2 regions of the Nicoliella sp. ESL1106 genome follow, and region 1 is predicted to be linked to the other one. Evidence: predicted binding sites of a transcription regulator. Region 1 holds the regulator's gene; the other holds the start of a gene.
The links. Region 1 encodes HrcA, which represses chaperone genes, less so after heat shock. Its sites were predicted from a motif close to TTAGCACTCNNNNNNNNNGAGTGCTAA; they were not measured.

Region 1 (15,282 bases):
GGATGAATGGCGTAAAGAGATGAACGCAGCCAAAATTCCAGAATGGTACATTCAATCTTGTTTAAAAATTAAGTATATGTTCCCACGTGCCCATGCCGCAGCTTACGTTCTAATGGCCCTGCGGGTAGCATACTTTAAGGTGTACTTCCCAATCGTTTACTATGCTGCTTATTTCTCGATTCGAGCTGATGATTTTGATGTAGTTGCCATGGCAAGCGGAAAAGAGTCTGTCAAAGAAGCGATGAAAACGATTCAAGATCAAGGCAACGAAGCATCTGCTAAGGATAAGAACTTGTTAACGGTCTTAGAATTAGCCAACGAAATGTTAGAACGTGGGTTTGAGTTTGAAATGATCGATTTAAAGCGTTCTGATGCTGAAAAATGGATTATTGAAGGAAATAAGCTATTAGCACCATTTCGGGCGATTCCAGGGCTTGGGTTGAACGTTGCAAAACAAATCGTGGCTGCTAGAGAAGACAAATCGTTCTTATCCAAGGAAGACCTGGCTAAACGTGGCAAGGTTTCTAAAAAGATCATTGAATTTATGGATGAAAATGGAGTGTTGAAAGGATTGCCAGATGAAAATCAGTTGAGCCTATTCGACATGCTATGATTTGAGTTTAATCCTAACTTATGGTATATTACTACTAGTAATTAATACTCGTTTAAAGGAGTGAGCAGGGATGCTCACTCTTTTTATTGGATTTAATAGGAGGTATGCATACAAATTGAGTAACGTTCCTGAGATTGTGAAAGATATCTTAACACCGATTTTAAATGAACATCATTTTGAATTGTTCGATATTGAATACGTTAAAGAAAGCCAAAAGTGGTATTTACGGGTTTATATTGATAAACCTAACGGTATTACGATTGAAGATTGTGCAATCATTAGCGATCAATTAGGTGAAGAATTAGATGCAATGGATCCTGATCCAATCCCACAAGCTTATTATTTAGAAGTATCATCTCCCGGCGCAGAACGCCCCTTGAGAAATGCAAAAGAGATTGAAGAAGCAATTGGTAGCTATATTAACGTTTCATTGTATTATCCAATTAAGCAAAATAAGGTATACGAAGGGACTTTAAAGGGAGTTACAGAAGAAAACGATTTAGTAATTGAATATAACGACATGAGTGTCTTTAGGGAGTTAACAATTCCTGCAAAAGCAATTGCTAAAGTTAGACTCGCAATTAAGTTTTAATTTAAAGGAGAATCGGAATGAGTAAAGAATTATTGGGTGCTTTTGATGCTTTAGAAAAAGAAAAGGGCATTAAGAAGGAAACCATTATCGACGCTTTAGAGGCAGCTTTGACTTCTGCTTATAAGCGTAATTATGGTCAATCACAAAATGTAGATGTAGAATTTGATAATAAGAAGGGTGATATTCACGTCTATGCTGTTAAAAAGATTGTTGACGTGGTTGAAGATGCCCAGACTGAATATAGTATTAAAGATGCCCTTTTAATTAGCCATGGTTATGAAGTTGGTGATGACATCAAGATCGAAGTTACTCCTAAGAATTTTGGTCGCATCGCTGCCCAAACTGCAAAGCAGGTAATTATGCAACGGGTTCGAGAAGCTGAACGGGAAATGGTTTATAATCAATTTAGTCAATACCAAGATGAGTTAATTACTGGAGAAGTAGAACGTTCAGATAGTCGTTTTGTTTACATTAATCTTGGCAAGGTCGAAGCTGTAATGCCTGTTAGTAACCAGATGCCAAATGAAGAATATCGACCACAAGATAAAATCAAGGTATATGTTACTAAGGTTGAAAACGCTTCTAAGGGCCCTCAAGTATTTGTTAGCAGAACGGCACCTGGACTATTAAAGCGTTTATTTGAACAAGAAGTTCCTGAAATCTACGATGGAACTGTTGAAATTGTCTCAATTGCTAGGGAAGCTGGGGACCGCTCAAAAGTAGCGGTTCGCTCTAATAACCCTGATATAGATCCTGTTGGAACCACTGTTGGTCCTAAGGGACAACGGGTTCAAACAATCGTAAATGAACTTGGTGGCGAAAACATGGATATTGTTGAATGGACTGACGATAAGGCGAAGTTCATTGCCAACGCTTTGAATCCGTCTGAAGTAGTCGATGTTATTTTCGACCCTGAAAACGATCAAGCTTGTACGGTGATTGTACCTGATTATCAATTATCATTAGCAATTGGGAAGCGTGGACAAAACGCTCGATTAGCTGCTAAGTTAACTGGATTTAAAATTGATATTAAGTCAGAATCAGAAGCAGATGAAAATATTTATGAAAATCACACTGCTGCTGAAGATCCTGATAATGATGAAAACGCTGATTAGTTATCAGTAGGGAGGTTCAAATGCGACGTCGAAAGGTTCCAATGCGTAAAGATATTGTCACGGGTGAAATGGCTCCTAAAAAAGAGTTGATTAGAATCGTCCGTGATAAAGAAGGCAACGTAAGCATTGATAAAACTGGTAAAAAAGCCGGGCGCGGTGCTTATATCTCAATGGATGTAGAAATTGCAAAGCAAGCTAAGGCTAAAAAAACATTTAACAAGGTTTTTGACACTAATGTTGATGATCAATTTTACGATGATTTAATTGCTTATACTGATCATGAACAAGCAAGAAAAAAATTATTTGAAAATGAATAATCAAAAATATTTAAATTTAATCGGAATCGCCAAAAGAGCTGGTAAGGTAGTTACTGGCGAGGCAATTATTTTAAATGCAATTAAAAAGCATCAAGTTGCTCTTTTGATTATTGCAAGCGATACCGGACAATCATCTACCAAGAAGTTTATTGACAAAGCGGGTTCGTATCAGGTTGAATACCATCACTTTATTTCTAAACAGGAATTAAGCGATGCAATCGGTGCTCCCCGAACAATGATTGGAATTACTGATCGTGGCTTTGCCAGAAAGCTTTCTGAAATAAAAAATAGTTAAAGGATAGTGATTATATGGGTAAAAAGCGTATTTATGAATTAGCTAAAGAGCTCAATGTTACCAGCAAGCAACTAATTAACAGTGCTAATAGTAAGGGTATCTCGGTTCATAACCATATGTCTACGATTGATGATAACCAAGAAAAGCAAATTAGAGCTGCATTAAAGAGTAATTCAGCTAAATCAACGACACGAACTAATTCTAAACCACAAAATAATCAACAACATGGTGGCAATCAAAACCGAAACCAAAATAGCCATGCTGACAAAAGACAGGGGGGCCACCAAATTAATAATAAACCTAGTCATAGTAATGCTAGTCAGTCAAATAATAACCATCGGTCTAATAATTCGAATGGGCAAAGAAATAACGTTCAATCTGGTTCTGGTCGAAATACTAATAATTCTAGTAATAATTCGAACGGTTTTAACAAAAATAATCGGAAGAACAAGAAGAAGTTTAACAAGCGGAATAACAATTTCAATAGTAAATACACTAAGAATCAACGAATTCGCCAAATTCATAAGCATAACGATGCTCCTAAACGGAAGGATCATCCACTTCCAAAGGTATTAGAATATACTGATGGGATGAATGCACAAGAAATTGGGAAGGTCCTTCACAGAGAACCTGCTGAAATTGTTAAAAAGTTATTCATGCTTGGGGTTATGGTTAACCAAAACAAATCATTGGATAATGAAACCATTGAATTGCTAGCCACTGACTACGGAATTGAAGCCAAGGAAAAAGAAGAAGTTAACGTTTCTGATCTTGATAAGTTATTTGATGAAGAAGAACACAACACGGCTTATCAAGAAAACAGACCACCAGTGGTTACGATCATGGGACACGTTGATCATGGTAAAACCACCCTATTGGATTACTTGAGACATTCTCACATTACTTCTGGTGAAGCTGGTGGGATTACCCAAGGAATTGGTGCTTATCAAGTTAAGCATGATAAAAAGACAATTACTTTCTTGGATACTCCTGGTCATGCTGCTTTTACTGCCATGCGGGCACGTGGAGCTGATATTACTGATATTACGATTTTAGTGGTTGCTGCTGATGATGGAGTAATGCCACAAACCATCGAAGCCATCAACCATGCTAAGGCTGCAAAGACCCCAATTATCGTTGCAATCAATAAGATTGATAAGCCAGGGGCCAACCCAGATCACGTTACTGAACAACTTAGTAACTACGGATTAATTCCTGAAGACTGGGGTGGCGATACCATCTTTGTAAAAATTTCAGCTAAATTCGGGACCAACGTTGATGAATTATTGGACATGATCCTATTGCAAGCTGAAGTGATGGAATTAAAGGCTAATCCACGGCAAAATGCTGCTGGTTCAGTAATCGAAGCTCGTCTTGATCGTGGAAAGGGAACCGTTGCAACGCTGTTAGTTCAACAAGGGACCATGCACGTTGGAGATCCGATTGTAGTTGGGGATACCTTTGGTCGAGTGCGGACTATGGTTAATGAACATAACCAAGAAATGAAGGAAGCCACCCCATCAACTCCTGTTGGAATTACTGGATTGAACGACGTTCCAGAAGCAGGGGATCGGTTTATTGTCTTTGATGATGAAAAGACCGCCCGTGCTGCTGGAGAAAAACGGGCTCAAGCAGCTCAAGAAAATGATCGTCGTCAAACGAACCATGTTACATTGGATAACTTGTTCGATTCACTTAAAGAAGGTGAAATGAAGCAAGTTGATATTATTATTAAAGCTGATGTTCAAGGTTCAGTCGAAGCACTTTCTTCTAGTCTTCAAAAGATTGAAGTAGAAGGAGTGCGTGTTAATATCATTCATACCGGAGTTGGAGCCATTAATGAAAGTGATGTTGCCTTAGCAGAGGCAAGTAACGCAATCATTATTGGATTTAGTGTTCGTCCCACCCCACAAGCTAAGGCCCAAGCTGAAAGCGATAACGTTGATATTCGTTTACATCAAGTGATTTACGATGCAATCGATGAAGTGGAATCCGCTATGAAGGGAATGCTAGAACCCACATATAAGGAAGAAGTTACTGGTCAAGTTGAAGTGAGAGAAATTTATAAAGCTTCTAAGATCGGAACAATTGCTGGGGGGATGGTAATCTCAGGTTATATTAACCGTGATAGTAAGGTACGGTTAATTAGGGACAATGTTGTGATTTTTGATGGCGAACTTGGCAGTTTAAAACGCTTTAAAGATGACGCTAAGAGCGTTAAACAAGGTTTTGAATGTGGGCTTACAATTGAAAATTATAATGATATTAAGGTCAATGATGTTATTGAAGCCTACATTATGAAAGAAGTTCCAATCGAATAATTCGATTAAGGAGGATACTATGGCACAATATCGTGTAGGGCGACTACAACAAGAAATTCAAAGAGAAGTTAATGATTTGTTATTGAAGGAAGTACGTGACCCCAGAGTTAAGGGCGTTACAATTACCGGAGTGGAAGTCACTGGTGATCTTCAACAAGCAACGATCTTTTACAGCATTCTCTCTGATAAAAAGAGTGATGAAGAAAATACCCAAAAGGGATTGGATAAGGCAACCGGAATGATTAGAAGTGCATTAGGCGCTCGGTTAAGAAACGTCTATAAGACACCAGAAATTCATTTTGAATTAGATGATTCAATTCAATACGGGAGTAAGATTGATCAATTGATCAATAAATTACAACGCGAAGATAAATAATTTTAAAAGAGTAGGTAATAATCATTTGTTATCTACTCTTTTTATGTTTCAATTAATATTAATTAGAGAAAAGATAGGGAGTCGTTAATTATGGATGGAATCATCCCATTGAACAAACAACGTGGAATGACTAGTTTCGATTGCGTCAGAAAACTACGTGGAATTTTGCAAACTAAAAAAATTGGACATAGTGGAACGCTCGATCCAAACGTTGACGGTGTTTTACCAATTTGTATCGGTAGTGCAACTAAGGTGGTTGATTTTTTGATGAATTCTGGAAAAGTTTATCGAGGAGAGATCACCCTTGGGATGTCAACGACCACCGAGGATTTAGATGGCGATGTTGTTGAACGGAAGGCAATTACGGATCCGTTTTCAGAAGCATCAATTAATCAGGCGATGCAACAGTTGGTTCAACCAGAACTGTTACAAATTCCACCAATGTATTCAGCTGTAAAAGTCAATGGTCGCCGTTTATACGAATATGCACGGGCGGGTGAAACTGTAACACGGCCCCAGCGGCACGTTCGCATTGACTACTTTAAAATTATTGCTCCCATTGAATATGATAAAGAAGAACAAGTTCAGCGAATCAAGTTCGAAGTAGGTTGTGGAAAGGGAACCTATGTCCGCACTTTATCGTTTATGGTTGGCCAAATCTTAGGGGTACCAGCTGTAATGTCTGATCTTACTAGGATTAAGAGTGGCGGCTTTACGATTGATGAATCGGTTACGCTAAGTCAAGTGAAAGTAGCGATGGAAGATGGCAACATTAGTAATGTTTTGTATCCAATTGATCATGCACTGGGTGGATATCCAAGTATTGAATTGAGCCCGAACCAGTGGAAAACGGTGCAAAATGGTGGATTTTTAAGTCCCCAAGATATTAATATGGATAATGATGAAATTGCTGTAAGGTTTAATCAGCAAATTAAGGCGTTGTACTATTACAATCATGCACAGGGATTTTATAAACCATTAAAAATGTTTAGTGTCAATTAGGAGTTTACAATGAAAATTTTAAAGATTCACCATCCAATGAAAGATTTAAATTTGAATGAACCGGTTGTGCTTGCAATGGGTTTTTTTGATGGGCTCCATTTGGGTCATCAGCAAATAATCAATCGAGCAAAATCAATTGCTGAAAGACGCGGAGTTAAATTAGCAGTTTTAACTTATGATCATCATCCATCAATCGTATATCAACAATTAAACGCGCATGATAAGCGTTACTTAACGCTGATGGATTATAAAATGGAACTCTTTGAGCGCTTAGGCGTTGACATCGTATTCCAGATTAGTTATACAAATGCATTCCAAGCGCAAAGTCCACAGGAATTCGTCGATAATTATCTTTGTCGCTTTAATGCAGTGGAGGTAGTTGCTGGTTTTGATCATACTTATGGAAAAAAGAATGCTGATATGAATTTATTACCTCAATATGTAAAGAATCGTTTTGAAGTGGTTGATGTTGCATCCTTTGATATTGACAATAAAAAAGTGAGTTCTACTCGGATTCGCCAAAACCTAGATGATGGTCATATTGATACCGTTAATCGGTTGTTAGGCAGGCCCTTCGTTACTACGGGAACTATTGTGCATGGATTTGCTCGCGGGCGTGAGTTGGGCTTTCCAACCGCTAACGTGGAGCATAGCGAATATCAATGGTTGCCAGCAATTGGAATCTACATTGTAAGGATGCAAATTGGTGATCAATGGTACGATGGGATGGCTTCGATTGGCCGTAACGTGACGTTTGGTGATTCACATCCCATTACCGTTGAAATTAATTTATTTAACTTTGATCAAAATATTTATGGTGAAGTAGTAAATATCGAATGGCTCCATTGGACGCGCGGTGAGGTTAAGTTCAACGGGGTAGAAGCCCTGATCGATCAGCTGCATCAAGATCAAAAAACGGCTCAAAAGTTTTTAAGTGATTTGTGAGTGTCTTTCTTGACTTATAATCGCTCCTTTGGTAAATTATATATGTAGCTTAGCACTTGAAGGATATGAGTGCTAAAAAAGGAGTGATTATTAATGCTAACAGAACGTCAAGAATTGATTCTTTCTGGAATCGTTCAGGATTATACTCAATCGGGAACGCCTGTTGGTTCTAAAGCATTAGTTAATCAACTTCCGTTTCACGTTAGTTCTGCTACGATCAGAAATGAAATGGTGGTTTTGGAAAATATGGGGTTAATTGAAAAAACCCACTTATCTTCCGGACGGATTCCATCGATTAATGGTTATCGTTATTACGTCGATCATTTGACATTGTCAAAGGTCAATACGATGAGTGATCTGGAAATCATTCATAAGGCGTTAGATTCAAATTACCATAAGATCGATGAGCTAGTTCAAAAATCTGCTAATATCCTATCTGATTTAACTAACTATACTGCTTTGACTTTGCAGCCAGAGCAGGCTCAAAGTAGGCATCTAAAAGGATTTAGATTGGTTGCATTAGGTGATCAACGTGTTATGGCGATTCTGGTAACTGATAATGGGGATGCGGAAACTGAATTGTTCCGCATTTCCGATGGTGTTACCGGTGAACAACTAGAGTCAGTCGTTAATTTGATTAATGATCGACTTGTTGGTCAGCCATTATCGGTGGTATTAGAGCAACTAAAATCTGTAATTCCAATGGAAGTTAATAAGTACTTGCATTCTCCGAATGGCTTTATTGACATCTTGGATGAGGTCCTTATGAGAGCAACTAGAGATCGCCTTTACGTTGGTGGTGAAATGAACCTATTGAGTTTTACCAATCAAAGCGATGTTAGTTATCTCAAACCGCTGTATTCGATGTTGAATCAATCTGGTGAAATTTCTAAATTTTTAGGAAATTCAGAAGATGGTGTTTCGGTTCAGATCGGTTCTGAAATGAGTAATGAATTATTGAAAAATTATAGTGTCATTACAGGGACCTATGATGTTGGCCAATACGGTAAGGGAATGATTGCTGTGTTGGGGCCTACTCGAATGCCTTATTCAAAGGTAATTACCTTGGTCAGTGCATTTAGAGAAGAGCTTACCAAGCGTTTGTTAGGTTACTATGGAGAAAACAAATAAATCTAGAGGAGGGTTTTGTTTGGCATCTAAGAAAAAGCAAGATGAAGAAAAGCAAAATTCTGCGGAAGCTACTGAAACAGAGAAGTTAAAGGCTGCAGATGAGCAAGCTAATGCTGAAGACAAACAAGCTGATAAAGCAATTATTGATTTAAAACGGCAGTTGGATGATATGGAAAATAAGTATCTACGGACTGCAGCTGAGTTGCAAAACGTTCAAAATCGGGCTAAAAAAGACCAAGCAACCATCTTGAAGTATGATGGCCAAAAGCTTGCAACTAATATTTTACCGATCGTTGATAATTTAAACCGAGCCCTTGAAGTTAAGGTGGATGATAAAGCTGGTCAACAACTTAAACAAGGGGTTGAAATGGTTTCGAACCACCTAACTAAGGCTTTGAGTGATAGCAACATTAAAAAAATTGATGCGGAAGGCAAGAAGTTTGATCCGAATTTCTGTCAAGCCGTTCAAACGGTCCCAGCAGATGATGCTCATCCAACTGATCACGTTGTGAAAGTATTACAAGATGGCTATCAATTAGCTGATCGTGTGATTCGTCCAGCGATGGTCGTTGTTGCAAAATAAACAAACAATTAATAAATAAAAAATAAAAAGTGAGGTAAATTAAATTATGGCTAGTAACAAAATTATTGGAATTGATTTAGGAACTACTAATTCAGCAGTTGCCGTTCTTGAAGGTAACGAACCAAAGATTATTCCTAATCCAGAAGGTTCAAGAACGACTCCTTCAGTCGTTGCATTTAAAGATGGTGAAATTCAAGTTGGGGAAGTTGCAAAGCGTCAAATGATCACTAACCCGAACACGATTTCATCAATCAAGAGCCACATGGGTGACAGCAATTACAAGGTTGATGTTGATGGTAAGAGCTACACTCCACAACAAATTTCTGCAATGATCTTACAATACATCAAGAAGTTTGCTGAAGACTACATTGGTGACACTGTGGACAAGGCAGTTATCACTGTTCCTGCATACTTTGATGATGCCCAAAGACAAGCAACTAAGGATGCTGGTAAGATTGCTGGATTAGATGTTAAGCGGATTATCAACGAACCTACTGCTGCTGCGTTAGCTTATGGTTTGAACAAGAAGGATAACGACCAAAAGGTATTGGTATATGACCTTGGTGGTGGGACCTTTGATGTTTCCGTTCTTGAATTAGGTGACGGTGTGTTCCAAGTCCTTTCTACTAATGGTGATACTCACTTAGGTGGGGATGACTTCGATAAGAAGATCATGGACTGGTTGATCGAAGGCTTCAAGAGCGAACACGGAGTTGACTTATCCAATGATAAGATGGCATTACAACGGTTAAAGGATGCTGCTGAAAAGGCTAAAAAGGACCTTTCAGGAGTTTCTGAAACTGAAATCAGCCTTCCATTTATCGCTTCTGGTGATGAAGGGCCACTTCACTTGACTGCTAAGTTAAGTCGTTCTAAGTTCAATGAATTAACTGCTGACTTAGTTGAAAAGACTAAGGCTCCATTCGATAATGCATTGAAGGATGCTGGTTTATCAACTTCTGACATTGATAACGTTATCTTAAATGGTGGTTCTACTAGAATTCCAGCCGTTCAAGAAGCTGTTAAGCAATGGACTGGCAAGGAACCAAACCACTCTATTAACCCTGATGAAGCCGTTGCCGATGGTGCTGCTGTTCAAGGTGGGGTGCTAACTGGTGATGTTAAGGATGTTGTGCTACTTGATGTTACGCCACTTTCCCTTGGTATTGAAACCATGGGTGGGGTCTTCACTAAGTTGATCGACAGAAACACGACCATTCCAACTTCAAAGAGTCAAGTCTTCTCAACTGCCGCTGATAACCAACCAGCTGTTGATATCCACGTCTTACAAGGTGAACGGCCAATGGCTGCTGACGACAAGACGCTTGGTCAATTCCAATTAACTGATATTCCTGCTGCTCCTCGTGGAATTCCTCAAATCGAAGTTACTTTCGATATCGATAAGAACGGAATCGTTAACGTTTCCGCTAAGGATAAGGGAACAGGTAAGTCCCAAAAGATTACCATCAAGGATTCCAATGGCCTTTCTGATGACGAAATCAACAAGATGATGGATGAAGCAAAGGCTAATGCCGATGCTGATGAAAAGCGCAAGGAAGAAGTCGACTTAAAGAATGAAGTTGACCAATTGATCTTCCAAACTGATAAGACTTTGAAGGATGTTGAAGGTAAGGTATCCGAAGACGAAATTAAGGCTACTAAGGATGCTGAAGCTGCTTTGAAGAAGGCCAAGGAAGAAAACAACCTTGATGACATGAAGGCTAAGAAGGATGAACTACAAAAGCAAGTTCAAGAATTAGCTACTAAGTTATATCAACAAAATCAACAAGCTCAAGGTGGCGCTGATGCTGGTGCAAATGCTGGTTCAGATTCTGCTAAGGGTGATGACAACACAGTTAACGGTGACTTCCATGAAGTTAACGATGATGATAAGAAGGACAATAACAAATAATAATTGTTATTAATTCGTTGTCATAAAAAGTCAAAGTCGCTGAATTAGACTTTGGCTTTTTATTGTCTTAGGGGTTTGAATCCTTTAAAATAAAAATAGATATGAACTTAGGAGGAAAATAATGGCTGGAGAAGATTATTACAAGGTGTTAGGCCTGGATCATGATGCCAGTGAAAGCGATATTAAACGTGCATATCGGAAGCTAGCAGCAAAGTACCATCCAGATGTTAACAAGGCACCCGATGCGGAAGCTAAATTCAAGCAAATCACTGAAGCATATGAAGTATTGAGTGATAAGAATAAAAAGGCGAACTACGATCAATACGGATCAGCAGATGGGCCTCAAGGCTTCGGCGGCGGTGGCGCCGGCGGTGCTGGTGGTTTCGGCGGCTTCGGTGGCGGCGCTGGTGGCTTCGGTGGCGGTGGCTTCGAAGACATCTTTAGCCAATTCTTTGGTGGGGGTGGCCAACAAGCGCATAACCCGAATGCACCAACGCAGGGACGTGATCTTCAATACCAAATGGGGCTTAATTTTGATGAAGCCGTGTTCGGTAAGAAGACAACGATCAAGTATAATCGTGAAGCGACCTGTCAGACCTGTGGTGGAAATGGTGCGAAACCAGGGACCAAGCCACAAACCTGTCAACACTGTCATGGAAATGGCTATGTGACCGTTGAACAAAATACGCCGCTCGGTCGGATTAGAAGTCAACAGGAATGTCCAGTTTGTCACGGGACTGGGAAGGAAATCAAGGAAAAGTGTCCTACTTGTCATGGTGCTGGTAAGACTGAACAAGCCCATGAAATTGCTGTTACGGTGCCAGCTGGTGTAGATGACGGCCAACAGATGCGTTTACAACAACAAGGGGATGCAGGAAGTAATGGAGGTCCTTACGGGGACTTATACATCCTATTCTCAGTAAAACCAAGCAAGCACTTTCAACGTGAAGGAACTCGGATCACCTATAAGCAAACGATTTCATTTGCCCAAGCCGCACTGGGGTGTGAAATTAAAGTGCGGGCTTTAAATGATGATCAAAAGACCGAAGATGGCGAAGTCAGCCTAAAGATTCCGGCAGGGACCCAAACAGGCACGAACTTCCGTCTGAGAGGCAAAGGAATTCCAAACGTCAACGGGGCCGGTCGTGGTGACGAAGTGGTTAACGTTAATATCGTTACGCCACGGAACTTGAATAAACGGCAACGAGAAACTTTGAAAGAATTCGCCGATGCTAGTGGTGAAGACATCAATGTAACGCAAAATCAATCATTTTTCGATAAAATGCGCGACAAGTTTGATAAGAAATAGTTAATAATGGCCAGCCAATCGCTGGCTTTTATTGTATCTAATTTGTTATCAGTGTCAGTGGTTGTTATAATTAAGAGAAATAATTACCGTAACGAAAAAGAAAAAGGCAGGACAAAAAATGGATCTTAATGAAATGAAGGAACACCAAAAATACATTCGGAACTTTTCCATTGTCGCACATATTGATCACGGAAAATCAACGCTGGCTGATCGAATTCTAGAATTGACCGATACGGTCGCTAAGCGGGATATGCGGAATCAACTATTGGACAATATGGAATTGGAACGGGAACGTGGAATCACGATTAAATTGAATGCTGTTAAATTGACCTATCATGCTAAGGACGGTCATGACTATGAGTTTCATTTAATTGATACACCTGGGCACGTCGATTTTTCTTACGAGGTTTCAAGAAGTCTGGCAGCTTGTGAGGGGGCATTGTTAGTTGTTGATGCTACCCAAGGGGTAGAAGCTCAAACCCTAGCGAATGTTTATTTAGCCCTTGATGATGACTTAGAAATTATCCCAGTCATCAATAAGGTCGATTTGCCATCTGCACAAGTAGACGAAGTGAAGGCTGAAATCGAAAACATGATTGGCCTAGATACTTCTGATGCAGCGTTGACCAGTGCCAAAACAGGGTTGGGCGTTCCAGATTTACTTGAAAAAATTGTGAATGATATTCCTGCACCAAGCGGTGATATCGATGCCCCACTAAAAGCGTTAGTATTCGATTCCGTTTATGATGATTATCGCGGAGTCGTATTGAGTGTTCGTTTGGAAGATGGGGTTGTAAAGACCGGCGATAAAATCCTATTAATGAATAGTGGGACTCAATATGAAGTCACTGAAGTAGGGGTCAACTCTCCGCATCCAGTTAAGCGCGATTATTTAATGGCAGGAGACGTGGGCTACATTACCGCTAGTATTAAGGATATTAATCAAACCCGAGTTGGTGATACCGTTACATTGGTCAATAATCCAGCTGATAAGGCCCTTCCTGGTTATCGAGAAATGAATCCGATGGTGTATGCAGGGCTATATCCTACTGATAACGCAAAGTTTCAGGATCTGCGTGAAGCCCTTGAAAAGCTAAAGTTAAACGATGCTTCACTAGAATTTGAACCAGAAAATTCGCAAGCGTTAGGATTTGGATTCCGTTGTGGATTTTTAGGGTTATTGCATATGGATGTAGTTCAAGAACGGCTAGAACGTGAATTTAACCTTGATTTGATCACGACTGCGCCTTCCGTTACCTACCACGCATTTACAAATGATGGCAATGAAGTAGATGTTCACAATCCCTTCGAAATGCCAGATGCTTCTGCCATTAAGAAGATTGAAGAACCGTTTGTGAAAGCAACGATTATGGTCCCCAACGACTACGTGGGGGCGGTAATGGAGCTTTGTCAAAAACGACGGGGGCAATTTGAAACGATGGATTACCTTGATGACACGCGGGTCAATGTGATTTACCATATGCCCCTTTCGGAAATTATTTTTGATTTCTTTGATAAATTAAAATCAGGAACCCATGGATATGCATCATTGGATTACGAAGTTGATGATTACCAACCAAGTGATTTAGTTAAAATTGATATTTTGCTGAATGGTGATCAAGTCGACGCCTTAAGTTTTATTTCACATCGATCGTTTGCTGCTAGTCGGGCGCGTGAAATCGTTGGGAAACTTAAGACAATCATTCCACGCCAAAACTTTGAAATTCCAATTCAAGCCGCGATTGGTGCGAAGGTGATTGCTAGAACGAACGTTAAGGCATACCGTAAAGACGTGACCGCTAAACTATATGGTGGTGATCGGACTAGACGGATGAAATTACTGGAAAAGCAAAAGGCCGGTAAGAAGCGGATGAAAGCGGTTGGAAAGGTCGATATCCCACAAGAAGCCTTCATGGCGGTGTTAAAGACCGATGAAGATGAATCCGATGGTTCGAACTAGATTGACATTTATGATTAACTACAGTAATCTATTATTAATATAATATCTTTAATTAGTCCAGAGAGACTAGAAGATGGTACGAATATCAAGCGCTGATTTAAAGCCCCCATTAACTAGTCTGTTAGTGGGGGCTTTTTTGAAAGGAGTTTTAGAATGAAGAATAATTTTCATGATGATGATGCAGTATTAGATGTAAATGATAAGCCAAAGTTAATCCCATGGGTTGGGCTATCCTTACAACACATGTTTTCAATGTTTGGAAGTACGGTAATCGTACCGTTACTAGTGGGGTTAAGTCCGAGCATTGCACTATTTTCATCCGGGGTGGGGACCCTGCTTCACATCTTAATCACCAAACGCCAGATTCCCGCGTATATGGGATCGAGTTTTGCATTTATCGTTCCTATGGCTTCATTGATGAAAACGACAGGCTATCCTGGAATTGCGCAAGGGGTGGTAACGGTTGGAATCGTGTATCTGATTGTTGCAGCTATGATTGCAATGATTGGTAAAGATTGGGTCGATCATTTATTGCCGCCGATTGTAGTCGGTCCGATCATTATGGTGATTGGGCTTTCTTTGGCGGGTAGTGCAGCTAATGATGCGATGATGAATAATAATCATTATGATATTAAATTCTTCGGGATTGCTCTTCTTACCCTTGCACTAGCAGTGTTCTTTAACATGTATTTAAAGGGATTCTTAGGCCTGATTCCCGTATTACTAGCCATTGTTTGTGGTTATATAGTTTCGATTTTTTTGGGACTAGTTAATATTAGTGTAATTGCCGATGCCCCGTGGTTCAAAATGC
Region 2 (15,282 bases), 590 kb from region 1:
CGATTTTATCTATTATTTATTTAATCTAATCCATTTTAACATTTTCAGCACCGTTTTAAAATAATAAACGTTAAATCTATTTGATTATCGCGCTAACGTAAGTCCACAAACGGATTTAGCACCATGTTCAAGCAACAACTGCGCCGCATAGTGAATCGTCGTTCCAGTGGTATAAACATCATCAACTATTAATATGTCTTGATCCTTAACTTTAATGATTTCTTGTGAAACCATCTTAAATGGCTGTTCCATTAATTTACGTTGATCACGACCTAGTTTAGACTGATCCATGCTCTTTTCTTTGGCCTTCGTTTCTAAACACTGCAACAATTGCATGTCCAAGAAACCAATCGTTTGATTAAAGGCCCGCGTCTTCATCGTTTGTGGATTTAATGGAATTGGTACGATCAGCCGCCGACTATTCTTTGCATAAGTACTCATTTCATCTAAAAAAATGTTCCTTAGCCGATAATCGCCAAGAAATTTATAACGGTGCATAAAGTTTTTCATTGCTAAATTATATTCATATAATGAGTGATTCTCAAATGTTAATTTTGAACGTGATTGCCACTCGATACAATCAATACAGTTCTTCCCAGCTTGTTTCGGCTTACTGCAAATTGGACACGCTTGTTCAAAATCAATTTTCATAAATTGTTTTCGGCAAGTATTACAAAGCCAGCTATTTTCGAATGAACGCAAGCTTAATAGCCAATCGATCGAAGGCGCCATTGATAAATAGCTACCACATAATAAACAATTATTCATTCTTTTTGGCAGCCCCCAATCGATTCATATAGGCAATCTGGCGATAAGCTCCTGAAACATTTTTAGCGTTACTGTGGACAAAAAAGTCTACATCCCCAAACGGACGATCATTGTTGCGCCCTACCCGACCAGCAATCTGAACTAAAGCTGAGGTGGAAAAAATATCCTCATCGGCTCCCAAAACAATTACATCAATTCCAGGAAACGTAACCCCCCGCTCTAAAATCGTGGTGGTAATTAAAAAATCTAGTTCGTTATTACGCATTGCGGCTACCTTTTCTAAGCGTTGCGCATCCTCAGAATGAACGGTTGCAAAACGGCTCTCGAGCTTCAATCGACTCTTTAAAACTTCACTGACCAAAGCTAAGTCACTAACGTGTGGCACGAACAGCAAAAATCGTTGCCTTGATTTGACCTTAAGGATTAACATTTGAATCAACCGATTAGGCAACTTTTGCTTTGCTAATTTGACCCGCCAATTAGGAACAAAGTGAACTTTAATTTGCGGCAATAGGTGGCGGTGATACCGTAATGGTAAATAACTGATTGAAAGCTGTTTTGTACGGACTGACCGTAGTATTTCTTCGCTTGGTGTTGCGGTTAAGAAAAGTTTGGTGCCCCCTTTCTTAATTGCATTTTCCACTGCATAATGCAACCCCGCATCCTGAGCATATGGAAACGAATCGACCTCATCAATAATCAAAATATCAAACGCATGGTAAAAACGCAATAGCTGATGGGTCGTACAAATCGTCAATTGCGAGTATTGATACTTTTCAGTTTGCCGTCCATGTAATAAAATCATAGGTATATGGGCAAATGCTTGTTGGATTCTGGGAAATAATTCAATACAAACATCGACTCTGGGTGAAGCAATTGCAATCCGTAAATTATTTTGCAATGCCCACTCAATTCCAGGAAATAGCATTTCTGTCTTACCAGCACCAGTGACTGCCCACAATAAGTGATCACGATGTTGTTGAAAATGATCGATAATCGATCTTGAACAAACTTTCTGAGCATCAGTTAAAGAGCCCTGCCAGGTTAGAACGTCCGTCCACCTCTGAAATTGATTTGGTTCATCAACAAACCCCAATTCACAAGTATCAATAATGCGTCCTAAATTAATGCATTTCGGACAATAAAAATGGTCCCCTGGTAATAAAGCATTTTGTAAATTACTGCGACTGCCACAACGTTGACACTCAATTTGGTTTCCCAGTCGCTTAATTGCAATTCGCCTTTTTAATAATGGATTATTTAATAGTTCGGCAGCGATTTCATTTAAGTTAATTTGTCTGCCATAAAGTTCAATTATCTCTTTAATCATAAACATCACCTAATCATTAAATACGCAAAAATTTAAAGGAGGTCTTCAATATGGAAAAAGAACAAACATATTTAACCGTTAAGGATAGCGGTGCAAATGAAATCATTATTAAAAAATCACGCTTTATCGGTAGCGTTAAACGTGTTAAAAGTGAGGATGAGGCTAAGGCGTTCGTTGATCAAATTATAGCGGAAAATAAAACCGCGACCCACAATTGTTATGCTTACATGGTGGGTCAAGATGACCACATTCAAAGAAAAAGTGATAATGGAGAACCGTCTGGAACTGCTGGTTTACCAATCTTAGATGCAATTAAATTAAAACAGCTCCATGACGTTGCAGTCGTAGTTACCCGTTACTTTGGGGGCATTAAATTAGGTGCTGGTGGCCTTATTCGTGCTTATAGTAACGCCACGACGGAAGCAATCAATAGCGTCGGCGTCGTAGAAAGAATCCTCCAAACTAAGATTAACATTCAAATTGAGTATTCACTTCTTGAACCACTTAAGTACCATTTAAACCAAGAGGATGTCTATATTGATGATATTCAATATGGTGCTGACGTTACCGTTACCGTTGCCATTCCAGCGGATGGGGTTAGCGCATTTGAAAAACAAATCGTTGAACTATTAAATAATCGTGCCAAAATTACAACTGGTGAACAAGAATACTTCGAAGTCGATTACCATCAAGGTAAGGATCGATACAAAAAAGGATCAATCGAGCTCAAATAAATGAGGCGAAAGATCCTTTTTTAATGATTACTTTTACTAGTGGTACTTTTAACTAATCGTTTAATCCATTTTAAAAGTGGTTGCCGATTCTTGCCAACTAATCCAATTGACTCCACAAACAATTCCAATCCAATCAAGGTTGCGATCGTAAGTAAGATAATGCCCCATAGGTTGGAAATGGGGTAGAGAAGTGAGATAAATGAAAAGATCATCGCAATTCCATAAATCACTAATACGGTTTGCCGATGGGTCAATCCCATTTGCATTAATCGATGATGCAAATGATGTTTGTCAGCATGTGAAATTGGTTGCCGATTCAATAATCGCCTTAAAATGGCATATACAGTATCAGTAATTGGCACCCCCAGAATGATTACTGGAATGATGACTGTAATGAACGTTGCATTCTTTAATCCGTTTAGTGAAAACACTGAAATCATAAAACCAATAAATAGCGATCCCGTGTCCCCTAGATAAATTCTGGCAGGAAAGAAATTATATGGTAAAAAGCCAACACATGCTACAACCAAAGTAAAAATCATGATTGATACGTATGTATTGCCCACATTCAAGAAGAACATTCCAGTAATCCCCATTGTCGATAATGCAATAATTGCGACTCCAGTAGCTAGTCCATCGAGTCCATCAATCAAATTCACTGCGTTAGTAATTGCCAAGATCCAAACCCAAGTAATCGGCAAACTTAACCAGCCTAAATGAAATGATCCCAGTAGCGGCAATGTTAGAACGGTCATTCGAACATGTCCAAAAAAGAACACGAATAACGATGCTAAGGTAATCCCAAAAACTTTTTGACGCGGTTTTAAGGTATAAATATCGTCTAACACCCCGGTTAAAACAATCAATATTTCACCACCCAGGACTCCCCACAACTGAGGTCCTGGAATTAAGTTCCGCATTAAGCCGACCGTTGCAAAAGTATAGGATGCAAATATTGATAACCCACCAAGCGTTGGCATCGGAACCTTATTGACGCGCCGTTTATTGGGATCGTCTTCAGCCCCAATTTTAAATGCCAATTTACGAACAAATGGCGTCAAAATTGCCGATATAAGCATTGTCGCAAATAAACAGACAATTATTTTTAACTTCACCATTCCACCTCCCTTGAAAAATAATTATTAAATTTAATTATACAAATCTCACAATCTAAAAACAACCCAATCAAAAAGAGTTATCACAATTGTAATATAGCGATAACTCCTGTTTAATTAATTATTTCAAATGGTAATTATAAGTGCTTACCACGATGTTTTGACGTGAGTTTAAAGCTGCACGCAACCGTAAACCACTTTGATTATGCAGAATTTGTTGCCAATGATGCTTAGGGACAAATTGCGGAACCAATACAGTGGTTGTATTCCCGTCGTGTTCGGCACGCTTGGCAATCACATCACAAAAGCGCAACGTTGGATTAACGATTGAGCGATATGATGAATGAATATCAACGAACCGAATTTCTGGGAACGCAACCTTAAAGTCGTTGGCCACCTTTTTTTCGCGTTCTGGATTAGAATCAAACGAAACATGCATCGCGATGATATCATCACTGATCGATTTAGCATAGGTAATCGCATTCATCGTCATGGTCGTAACGTCACTGATCAAAACAATTACAGTCGAACCACTAAATGATTCTGGAATTTCTTGCGCCTTATGGCTAACTTCCAGTTGGGTGCCGACCTTACGATAATGCTCATTGATGCGATAAAATAAAAGGATCAATAGTGGCATCACGATGAAGTATGGCCAGACGTTTACAAAGTGGAGTAGCAATAAGAAAACAACTAGGATTGCCGAGATCAACGCCCCGATGAAATTAATGGTCGCCTTTAAGACCCATGCTCCTTCACGGTGCTTGCGCCAATGTAAAATCATCCCAGACTGTGAAAGTGTAAATGGAATGAATACCCCGATGGAATACAGGGGTACTAAGAGGTTCGTTTCCCCATTGAACATAATGATTAGGATCAATGCCCCAATCGCAAGTGAAATAATCCCGTTGGAATATCCTAACCGATCACCCTTATCCAAGTAGGCGTGCGGTAAAAATTTATCGCGTGCTAAATTATAAGCTAGAATTGGAAATGCTGAAAAGCCAGTGTTTGCAGCCACTGCTAAAATCATTGCGGTGGAAAGTTGTAATACATAGAACATAATTCCACCATGGCCGAATACGCCTGCTCCAATTTGTGACAGCACCGTCACATGTGCATTCGGCTTAATTCCCATGTAATAACTCAAAAGTGTAATCCCACCAAAGAAGAACCCTAAGATCAAAGCCATGATAGCAAGCGTATGTGAAGCCATCTTTTCACGGGGTTTTTTAAAGTTAGGAACCGAGTTACTAATTGCTTCCACTCCAGTTAGCGATGAAGAACCAGAAGAAAAAGCCTTGAAGAATAATAGCAGTGTCATTCCCTGGACTGGGGTACCAACTGCGCTAGCAGCTTGGTATGTAATATGTCCAGTTAAAATATTATACCCACCCCAAATAATCATGATAAAAATCATAAAGATGAATAGGTAAACCGGCACCGTCAAAATCGATGCTGATTCACGCATCCCCCGTAAATTCAGTAACATAATTAATACTACGATCAAGCATGAAATCAGGATTCGATAATTATATAGTGCTGGAATTGCAGACGTAATTGCTTCGGTTCCAGAAGTGGTCGAAACCGCCACGGTCAGCATATAATCAACTAGTAAGGACCCACCAGCAACTAACCCAGTCGTCCGCCCCCAATTATCACTAGCAACTAGGTAGGCACCCCCACCAGATGGATAGGCGTAAATAATTTGTTGATAGGACAACGTGATTGCCAGCAAAAGAATCAAAACTAATGCTGAAATCCAAATTTGGTAAACTAAAGCAGCTACTGAAAGGGTCAACAATACCGCTGTAATCTGTTCGGTCCCATAAGCAACCGATGAAAGAGCATCAGAAGAGAGCAAAGCCAATCCCTTAAATTTATTCAAGGAATTACCACCCTCATCAGTTGATTTCAATGGCTTCCCAATTACTAATCGTTTTAAATAACGCCACATGAAAATGACCTCACTTTTTAAGTCTTCATTTTTTAAGATAATATAAATTTGTTTATGCAATTCTTAATTTTACTACAATTTGGTAAATATTTCATATTGAATTTTATTAACAAAAAAAGAACCGCTAAATAGCGATTCTTTTAAAGCAGAGCTTAATTTAAATTACATCATGCCGCCCATACCTGGTTGTGGAGGCATTGGGGTGTTATTATCATCCTTTGGTTCGTTTGCTACTACGGCTTCAGTAGTTAATAACAATGCTGAAACAGAAGCGGCGTTTTGAAGTGCTGAGCGACTAACCTTGGTTGGGTCAATGACTCCAGCCTTGATCATGTCTTCGTAAGTTCCATCAGCAGCATTGTAACCAATTCCAGGTTTTTGACCTCTAAGGTGGTCAACGATCACGGAACCATCAACCCCAGCATTGTGAGCAATTTGTCTAACTGGAGCTTCCAATGCACGGCGAACGATTTGAACCCCGGTGTTTTCATCGCCTTCAGCCTTAATGGCATCAATATCCTTTAAGATATTAATGTAAGCTGTTCCACCACCAGGAACGTAGCCTTCTTCAACGGCAGCCCGCGTAGCGTTCAAAGCATCTTCGATTCTGTACTTACGTTCCTTTAATTCGGTTTCGGTCGCAGCACCGACACGAACAACAGCAACTCCACCAGCTAACTTAGCAAGGCGTTCCTTTAACTTGTCACGGTCAAAGTCAGAAGTCGTCTTTTCAATTTGGGTCTTAATTTCGCTAACCCGATCAGCAATCTTAGCCTTGTCACCAGCACCTTGGACGATCGTAGTGTTATCCTTAGTAATGTTTGCCTTAGCAGATTGACCTAGTTGTTCTAAGGTCGCATCCTTTAGGTTTAATCCTAAGTCGTCAGTAATCACAGTTGCACCAGTTAAAGTAGCGATGTCTTGTAATTGATCCTTTCGACGATCACCGAATCCAGGAGCTTTGACAGCAACCACGTTGAAGGTCCCACGCATCTTATTCAAAACAAGGGTTGGTAATGCTTCACCACCAATATCATCAGCAATGATCAAGAGTGAACGCCCTTGTTCAACCACTGATTGAAGAACTGGTAAAATGTCTTGAATGTTATTAATCTTTTTGTCAGTAATTAGAATGTATGGATTATCCAAATTAGCTTCCATCTTATCGTTATCAGTCACCATGTATTGTGACATGTAACCACGATCGAATTGCATTCCTTCAACGACATCTAGGCTAGTTTCAACCCCACGGGAATCTTCAATGGTAATGACCCCATCGTTACCAACCTTTTCCATTGCATCGGCAATCAATTCACCAACTTGCTTGTTAGCAGAAGAAATGGCAGCGATTTGAGCAATGTCGTTTTTGTTCTTTACTTCGTGTGACATTTTGTGTAATGCCTTTACAGCTACTTCGGTAGCTTTTTCGATTCCGCGGCGAACGCCAACTGGGTTAGCACCAGCGGTAACGTTCTTCAAGCCTTCGTTGACGATTGCTTGGGTTAATACAGTGGCAGTCGTAGTCCCGTCACCAGCAATGTCATTAGTCTTGGAAGCCACTTCAGCAACTAATTTAGCTCCCATGTTTTCAAAATGATCTGGGAGTTGGATCGCCTTTGCAATCGTTACCCCATCATTTGTGATGTTTGGACCAGCACCTTCTTCTAGGACAACGTTACGTCCCTTTGGTCCTAAAGTAGTCTTAACCGTATTAGCTAATTTATCAACACCGTTAAGTAATGATTTTCTTGCATCTTCTGCAAATTTAACTTCCTTAGCCATCAATTATCACCTCATGAAATTATTTTTTGTTTTTTATGATTTTAATTTTAATTTATTAATTAGTCGACAACTGCAACTAAATCCTTTTCATGTAAAACTAAGTAGGATTGGCCTTCGTAGTCAACGGAAGTGCCAGAGTACTTGTCGAATAGAACGGTTTCGCCTTCCTTAACTGCTGGTGCAACTGTCTCTCCGTTATCCAAGATCCGTCCAGCACCGACAGCGACTACCTTTCCAGTTTGGGGCTTTTCCTTAGCATTACTTGCTAAGACAATCCCGCCGACTGTCTTTTCCTTTTCCTCTTCAACTTCAACGATCACACGATCACCTAATGGCTTTAACACATTAATCCCTCCAATTAAGTTTACATAAATTTAGCACTTGAACTATGTCAGTGCTAATTGTTATCTTTAATATATATTCTTTTAATTTTAATTGCAAACATTTTGACCGCTGCCCAAATAAAAAAACGCTCATGCAACTTTGCATGAACATTTTATCGAAATCAGATTAATAATGCGATGATTTAAAACTAGGAATCTTGAATCTAAAGGTTTACTTAATGTAATGTTCAATAAAGTAAATCAAGGTCTGTAACTCATTCGTTAAATCAACATTTTGCACCGTTACGTTCTCGGGAGTTGATAGACGGACCTGGGTGAAGTTAAGAAAGCCCTCCGCCCCCGCTTTAATGGCATTATCGCAAACTTCTTGGGCCACTTTAGAAGGCACCGTTAAAATAACGACCTTGATCTGTTGATCCCTTAATTGTTGAACCATTTCTTCATATGAATAAATGGGGACCCCATTTTGAATGGTGTTAATCATTCGCTCCTTAGTATCAAAGGCAGCAGCAATCCTAACGTTGCTATCACGATGAAAATTAAAGTTCAGTAGTGCCTGTCCAAAGTTTCCGACCCCGACTAATGCAACGTTAGTCAAACGGTCTTCATTTAGAATCCGCTTAAAGAAATTCAATAAATTCTCAACATCATAACCATAGCCACGTTTACCAAGCGCCCCAAAATAGGAAAAATCCCTTCTAATCGTAGCAGAGTCCACTTGAATTGCGTCCGCGAATTTATTTGATGAGATTCGTTCAACGTTTGAATCGTGTAAAATCGTAAGGTATCGATAATAGATCGGCAATCTTTTTGCGGTTGCCCGTGGAATTTTATTTTCAGCCATAAGTCTTTCCTCCCGGCATTTTCGTTCATAAAAAAACGTTTCCAGATTATTTTATCATAAAAAAAGACTTTGTGAAATATTAATCAATTATATCGATTTTCATAATTTCATATTATATGTAAATTATGATAAAATTATCCTTAAACTACTATAATATAAAGGGGTGAGGACTTGCAAATCTTACAAGTAAATAACGTAACCAAAAGATTCGATGGTGTGCCAATTTTCACAAATGTTAATATGAATATTGAAAATCATGCTAGAATCGGGCTCGTTGGCCGCAATGGAGCCGGTAAATCAACGCTAGTTAAAATGATTATTGGTGAAGAAAGCATCGACGAAGGGAAGATTACTGAAAAAAACGGCCTTACAATTGGCTATCTTTCACAAAATACGGGTCTTCATTCAGAACGAAACGTCTGGGATGAGATGTTAAGCGTGTTCGCCGAATTAATTAAAACGGAACACAAGATGCACGCGTTAGAAATACAAATGAGTGATCAACAGGTTAATCAAGATCCACAAAAACTAGCAGAAGTCACTAAATCATACGACACGATTCAGGCTAACTTTACCGCTAATCATGGGTACAGTTATAAAGCTGAAATCAAGGCGGTTTTAAACGGATTTGGTTTTGGAGAATCATTCTACGAACAACCCGTTAATTCTCTTTCAGGTGGGCAACAAACCCAACTTGCATTAGCGAAACTGCTCCTTGAAAAACGCGACCTCCTTATTTTAGATGAACCAACCAACCACTTAGATGTTGAAACGATCACATGGTTGGAAGGCTACGTCCAAAACTATCCTGGTTCGCTTTTGATCATTTCACATGACCGTTACTTCATGGATAAGTTAGTCAATGAAGTCTATGACTTGGATAACGGAACGCTAACATATTACAAAGGTGATTACACTAGCTTTGTGAAGCAAAAACAAGCGCGCTATGCTGAACGGCTCCATGCGTATGAAAAACAGCAAGCTGAAATTAAAAAAATGCAGGACTTTATTGATAAAAACATCGTTCGGGCATCGACTACTAACCGTGCTCAGGCACGTCGTAAACAATTAGAAAAAATGCCAAAGCTCGAAAAACCATTTGATAATAATAAGGTCGCTCAATTTCGATTCTCAGAAGCAAAGCCCAGTGGTAACATCGTTTTAACCGTTCGGAATCTGGCGGTCGGCTATGATGATCAGGTTCTAGCTAGTCCAATTAACATTGACGAAAAAAAGCACCAATCGATCGCAATTATCGGACCCAACGGGGTTGGTAAGTCGACCCTATTAAAAACCATTTTAGGCAAGCTACCAAAATTAGCGGGGACCGTTTCATTCGGGACCGGAGTCAGCATTGGCTACTACGATCAAAAACAGACTTCATTACACAGTAATAAAACCGTTTTAAATGAAATTTGGGACGACTACCCTACTACTCCAGAAGGCCACATCAGAACCATTTTAGGGAGCTTTTTATTTTCTGGTAATGACGTTGAAAAAGTCGTCGGTAACCTTTCTGGTGGTGAAAAGGCGCGTTTGATGCTCACCAAATTATCAATGGATCACGATAATTTCTTAATTCTCGATGAACCCACTAACCATTTGGACATTGAAAGTCGCGAAGTTCTTGAAAATGCATTGAAGCAATTTGATGGGACGATCCTGTTCGTTTCACACGATCGATACTTCATTAACCAAGTTGCTAGCGAAATTATTGAAATTACCCCTGAAGGATCAGAAAGATACCTAGGGGATTATGATTACTATATCGAAAAAAAGGAAGATCAAATCGCCCAAGCACAACACGAGGCCGCTAAATTAGCTGCTGAACATCCCGAAGCGGTTCAACCCACCGAATCGAAGGGCAAGGTCGATTACCAAAAGAGTAAGCAAGACCAAAAGCAACGGCGTAAATTAGAACGCCAAATCAGCGAAATTGAGGAACAAATGGGCAAGCTCAGCGAACAACACGCTCAAATCGAGGATCGAATGGCCCAACTAGCTGCTGATCAAAAGATTAGTGAACTTGAGGAACTCCAAAAGAATCTCGATCAAGTCAACCACCAAAATGAAAAACTATCAGATCAGTGGACTCAACTAAGTTTAGAACTCGAAGATTTAAATAATGAGTAAATAAAAGGACTGAATCAAAAATTTTGATTCAGTCCTTTTTGAATTTTATTGAGCTACATCAGGAGCCCATTCAAACTCAAGGCTCGGGTCAGCATTTAAATCGAGGCCTGCAAAACGCCCTTCTTTAAACATAATAAAGCCAGCTGCACCAATCATCGCAGCGTTATCACCACATAGTTTACGTGGCGCCATTATTAATTTCGTATTTGGTAGTTGATCAATTGCTGATTGCAAGCGTGTCCGCAGTCCATTGTTGGCAGCTACTCCTCCTGCTAAGATCAATTGTTTGACTGGGTAGTTCTCCAACGCCCGCAGTGTTTTATCTACTAAAACATCTACGACCGCATTTTGAAAACTAGTTGCCAGGTCATCATGATTCAACTTATCACCTACTTGTTCTGCGTGATGGTAAGTGTTAATAAAGGCACTCTTTAACCCACTAAAACTAAAATCATAATTAGATGACTTATCCATTGCTCGTGGAAAGTTAAATGTATCCTTACCCTTGGCTGCCATCGCATCAACAGTAGGGCCGGCGGGGTAGTTAATCCCTAACACCCGACCAATTTTATCGTAGGCTTCACCAGCGGCATCATCGCGCGTTTCACCAATAATTTCGAACTGGCCCTCTTTGGGCATGTAAACCAATTCAGTGTGGCCACCAGAAACGACTAATGCAAGGGTTGGAAATTCAATTGGTTCGACAAAGCGAGCAGCATAAATATGCCCCGCGAGGTGATTGACTGGAATTAACGGAAGGTGGTGAGCCCACGCAACCATCTTAGCAGCAGTCACCCCGATCAAAAGCGAACCTACTAATCCAGGCCCATAGGTAACGGCCACGGCATCTAAATCATCATAGGTAACATTGGCCTCTTGCATCGCATCACGAATACAGATGGTAATTTCTTCGATATGATGACGACTAGCAACTTCTGGAACTACGCCACCAAATCGTTTATGGCTATTGATCTGTGTGGCCACGATGTTAGAAAGAATTTGATTGCCATCTGCAATAATTGCGACACTAGTTTCATCGCAACTAGACTCAAATGACATGATTAAATTACGCTTCAAAATTATTCCTCCAAATTATAATCCATAATTAATTGGGCTATTATCAATTTCACTAATATCTAGCGTCATATCAATGGCATCTTCTTGATTATCAATATAGTAGTTATTTTTAATGCCTGAACGTTTAAATCCTAAATCAGCATAAAGATGCTGAGCACGATAATTACTACTTCTCACTTCTAGCGTGATCTTTGAATAGTCAATGCGACGCGCTTTTTTAATAATTACCGTTAACAAGTAATATGCAAGCCCCCGATGTTGAAATTCTTTTTGAACCGCTAGATTCGTAATATGGCATTCCTTATTATTATCAAACATTGCACAACCAATGAATGCAACCAATTGATCATGATATCTAATTACTAAGTATAAACGGTCTTGATCACGCTTAAGTTCCCTTAGCATCGTATTGTAATTCCATGGAGTTTTGCCGTCATAAACAGATTTTTCAATCTTTAATAACTCTGGGGTATCTGTAACCATGGCCCTTCCAATAAAGTACTTAACATTTTTAATTTCAATCGTATGGTTTTTAACCGCAATTTGTTGTTCACGAAATACTGCTTCACTTTTTAAAAATAGGCTATGGTACCATTGCTTAAACTTTTTTAACATATGAACTTGAATCCTCTTTTGGGTGTAGTTTTTGCCAATCGGCTTCTGCTTTCGTCAATCTCAAATAATTAGGAACAAACGTATCAATGTCTTGAACTGGTGGTAAAGTCTCGCCAAATAGTCCTAGGTTTGCAGCTTGAGGAAGGTTATCTAAATTATTAATCATCGTAAAATTAGCAGGCAAGCGATCGTTAAAATGATTAGCATCACCTAATCCAATAATCGATTCATTTTGATAGGCCTCCATTTTACTCAACCAACGGGATAATGAAACGTGTTGATCAGGAATCACTGCAACTGGGCGTCCGTTTTGAATCCGATACAATCCAGTAAACATGTTCTCATTTCTGGCATCAAACACTGGATTCACTAATTGACCTTCAATATTGATATTCAAAGCCAATGTTTGCAAACTAGAAACCCCCACTAATTTAATCCCTAGGGTAAATGCTAATACCTTAGCAGTCGCAGTTGCAATCCTAATTCCGGTGTAAGAGCCAGGACCATCAGCAACTACCACGCGATCTAAATCGCTGGGCTGCATTCCACAATCTTTCATTAGATTATCGATAATCGGTAGTAAGTATTGAGCATGTTTTTGATGCGTCGTTGTTGTCGTTGTTGCTAAAATTTGTTGATCCTCTAAGATCGCGATACTTAGGGGGCGATTGGAAGTATCCAATGCTAAAACCTTCATAAAATAATCTCCCTATTGTTGTTAATTTTTATCATGCTTATTATATACCATTATAAAGCATTAAAAAAAGCGAACCAGATGTTTAATCTACCTCGCCATCGTGTTGCCAAGTAATATTAGCAATTGCTGCTAATTGTTGATTGTGATAAATTTCGTGCTTCGTAACAACGGTTCCATCAATTTCTTGATGTTCATAATTACTTTCAATTACGTTGCCATAACGCACTTCGCTATCATATTTTAGGTTAATGTGAGCAGGAATGTTTTGAACTAAAAAATCATATGGTAATAAATCAGTCATCCAATCCAAATAACGAGTATTGTTGACGTGAATATTCGTATCAATATCGCTATAACGGATTCGATACTGGCGACTATTAGATAATGATTCAATCTTGCGTGGCTTTTTAATTCGAGGAGTTAACTTCACAGCATTAGAATGATACGGATCAACAATTTGATGCGGGATCGGTGCTAAACGCCGTTGTTCAATATTCATTGAAACCCATAAGCTTTTGATGTAAACGCACTGACTGCCCTTCTCATCTAAAATCCAAAACTCTCGAAAGGCAAAAAATTTATTATAAGATGTCGATTGGGTTTGGATGGTAATATTTTCATCCGTCTTAGGAAGATGATTAATTTCTAAATCATATTGAATGACCACCCAAGTTACCCCAAACGATGCAATAAATTCATTGGTTAACCCAAGCTCTTCATTTTGATCCTCAGAAACTAAAATTGCCATGTTAAGGAGCATTGGTAACGTAACTCGATTCTGATTATCAGTTTCATAATAAGTGATTCGATGTTTTTCACTAAAGCGACTCACGATAAATGGTCAATCCTCCTTTTCAATATGGTGATATAGGTTATAAACTTCTTGCTTTTTAATTTGGTGTAACTTAGCAACTTGCTTAATCGCAACGTTTGGCTTATCACCTTGCGCAATTAAATAATCGACCTGTTCAACCATCGAAAGCCCGTTCAGTTCATCATCTTGATGATCATCGATTTGTGCCTCTGAATTGCCCTCAACAATAATTACGAATTCTCCCATAATTTTATTGTTGGCAGCCCAATCTAATAATTCAAGCAAGGTCCCCCTATGAAAATCCTCATACCGCTTTGTAATTTCCCTACATAAGACGGCACGTCTTCCTTCACCAAGTACGCTCGCCATGTTCTTAAGGGTTTTTCTTAAACGATGTGGCGCCTCATATAGAATGAACGTTTCTTGATGACGGTTCAGATCTTCAAGTTCAGCGATTTGATCACTTGGCTTCCGATTCAAAAAGCCATAGAAATAAAAGGGTTGTGGTGATAACCCAGATGCAATTAGTCCAGTTAATCCGGCATTCGCCCCTGGCAATGGAACGACTGGGATATTAGCCTCAATACAAGCAACCACTAATTCGTGTCCTGGATCACTTATCGATGGCATTCCCGCATCGCTAGCTTGGGCAATGTTCATTCCTGATTGCAATTTTTGAATTAATTCTGGAATCCGTTCCATTGTGTTATGTTCATGAAAACTAATTTCCTTAGTCTCAATTTCAAAATGATTCAATAATTTCTGGGTATTTCGTGTATCCTCAGCCGCAATTAAATTGACTTCACGAAGCACCTTAACTGCTCTAAAAGTCATGTCATCTAAATTGCCAATTGGGGTTGGCACTAGATATAACGTTCCAGTATCATGTTTAGCAAAACTGTGTTGAACTTGCAATTTAATCCCTAACTTTCTTATTTTCGGTTAATAATTTCATCACAGAACATACAACCTTCACCATTTTCACGCGGTTTACCATAAAATTGATTACATACGTGAAATCCATCGTTAAATAACTTTTCTAATATCTTGCGGGACTCATTATGCTTGGTTG

Region 2: groES (co-chaperone GroES) is a predicted target of HrcA. The motif match lies at 8,061-8,087, and genes of this name have one in related genera.

The regions. Positions count from the first base shown of each region.
Region 1 covers NZ_CP196340.1:900,149-915,430, forward strand. The annotation lists gene ACSVI6_RS03920 (PolC-type DNA polymerase III) at 1-613, shown strand, start outside; gene rimP (ribosome maturation factor RimP) at 729-1,205, shown strand; gene nusA (transcription termination factor NusA) at 1,223-2,320, shown strand; gene rnpM (RNase P modulator RnpM) at 2,341-2,637, shown strand; gene ACSVI6_RS03940 (L7Ae/L30e/S12e/Gadd45 family ribosomal protein) at 2,630-2,932, shown strand; gene infB (translation initiation factor IF-2) at 2,947-5,253, shown strand; gene rbfA (30S ribosome-binding factor RbfA) at 5,273-5,629, shown strand; gene truB (tRNA pseudouridine(55) synthase TruB) at 5,720-6,631, shown strand; gene ribF (riboflavin biosynthesis protein RibF) at 6,641-7,576, shown strand; gene hrcA (heat-inducible transcriptional repressor HrcA) at 7,670-8,707, shown strand; gene grpE (nucleotide exchange factor GrpE) at 8,727-9,290, shown strand; gene dnaK (molecular chaperone DnaK) at 9,337-11,202, shown strand; gene dnaJ (molecular chaperone DnaJ) at 11,324-12,511, shown strand; gene lepA (translation elongation factor 4) at 12,630-14,471, shown strand; gene ACSVI6_RS03990 (uracil-xanthine permease family protein) at 14,625-15,282, shown strand, end outside.
Region 2 covers NZ_CP196340.1:1,491,432-1,506,713, forward strand. The annotation lists gene ACSVI6_RS06475 (ComF family protein) at 85-651, opposite strand; gene ACSVI6_RS06480 (ATP-dependent helicase ComFA) at 761-2,098, opposite strand; gene ACSVI6_RS06485 (YigZ family protein) at 2,149-2,832, shown strand; gene ACSVI6_RS06490 (glycosyltransferase family 4 protein) at 2,853-3,950, opposite strand; gene ACSVI6_RS06495 (APC family permease) at 4,069-5,904, opposite strand; gene groL (chaperonin GroEL) at 6,067-7,686, opposite strand; gene groES (co-chaperone GroES) at 7,746-8,030, opposite strand; gene ACSVI6_RS06510 (redox-sensing transcriptional repressor Rex) at 8,242-8,874, opposite strand; gene ACSVI6_RS06515 (ATP-binding cassette domain-containing protein) at 9,046-11,007, shown strand; gene tsaD (tRNA (adenosine(37)-N6)-threonylcarbamoyltransferase complex transferase subunit TsaD) at 11,053-12,066, opposite strand; gene rimI (ribosomal protein S18-alanine N-acetyltransferase) at 12,100-12,699, opposite strand; gene tsaB (tRNA (adenosine(37)-N6)-threonylcarbamoyltransferase complex dimerization subunit type 1 TsaB) at 12,683-13,396, opposite strand; gene ACSVI6_RS06535 (acyl-[acyl-carrier-protein] thioesterase) at 13,479-14,228, opposite strand; gene rsmI (16S rRNA (cytidine(1402)-2'-O)-methyltransferase) at 14,238-15,125, opposite strand; gene ACSVI6_RS06545 (DNA replication initiation control protein YabA) at 15,143-15,282, opposite strand, start outside.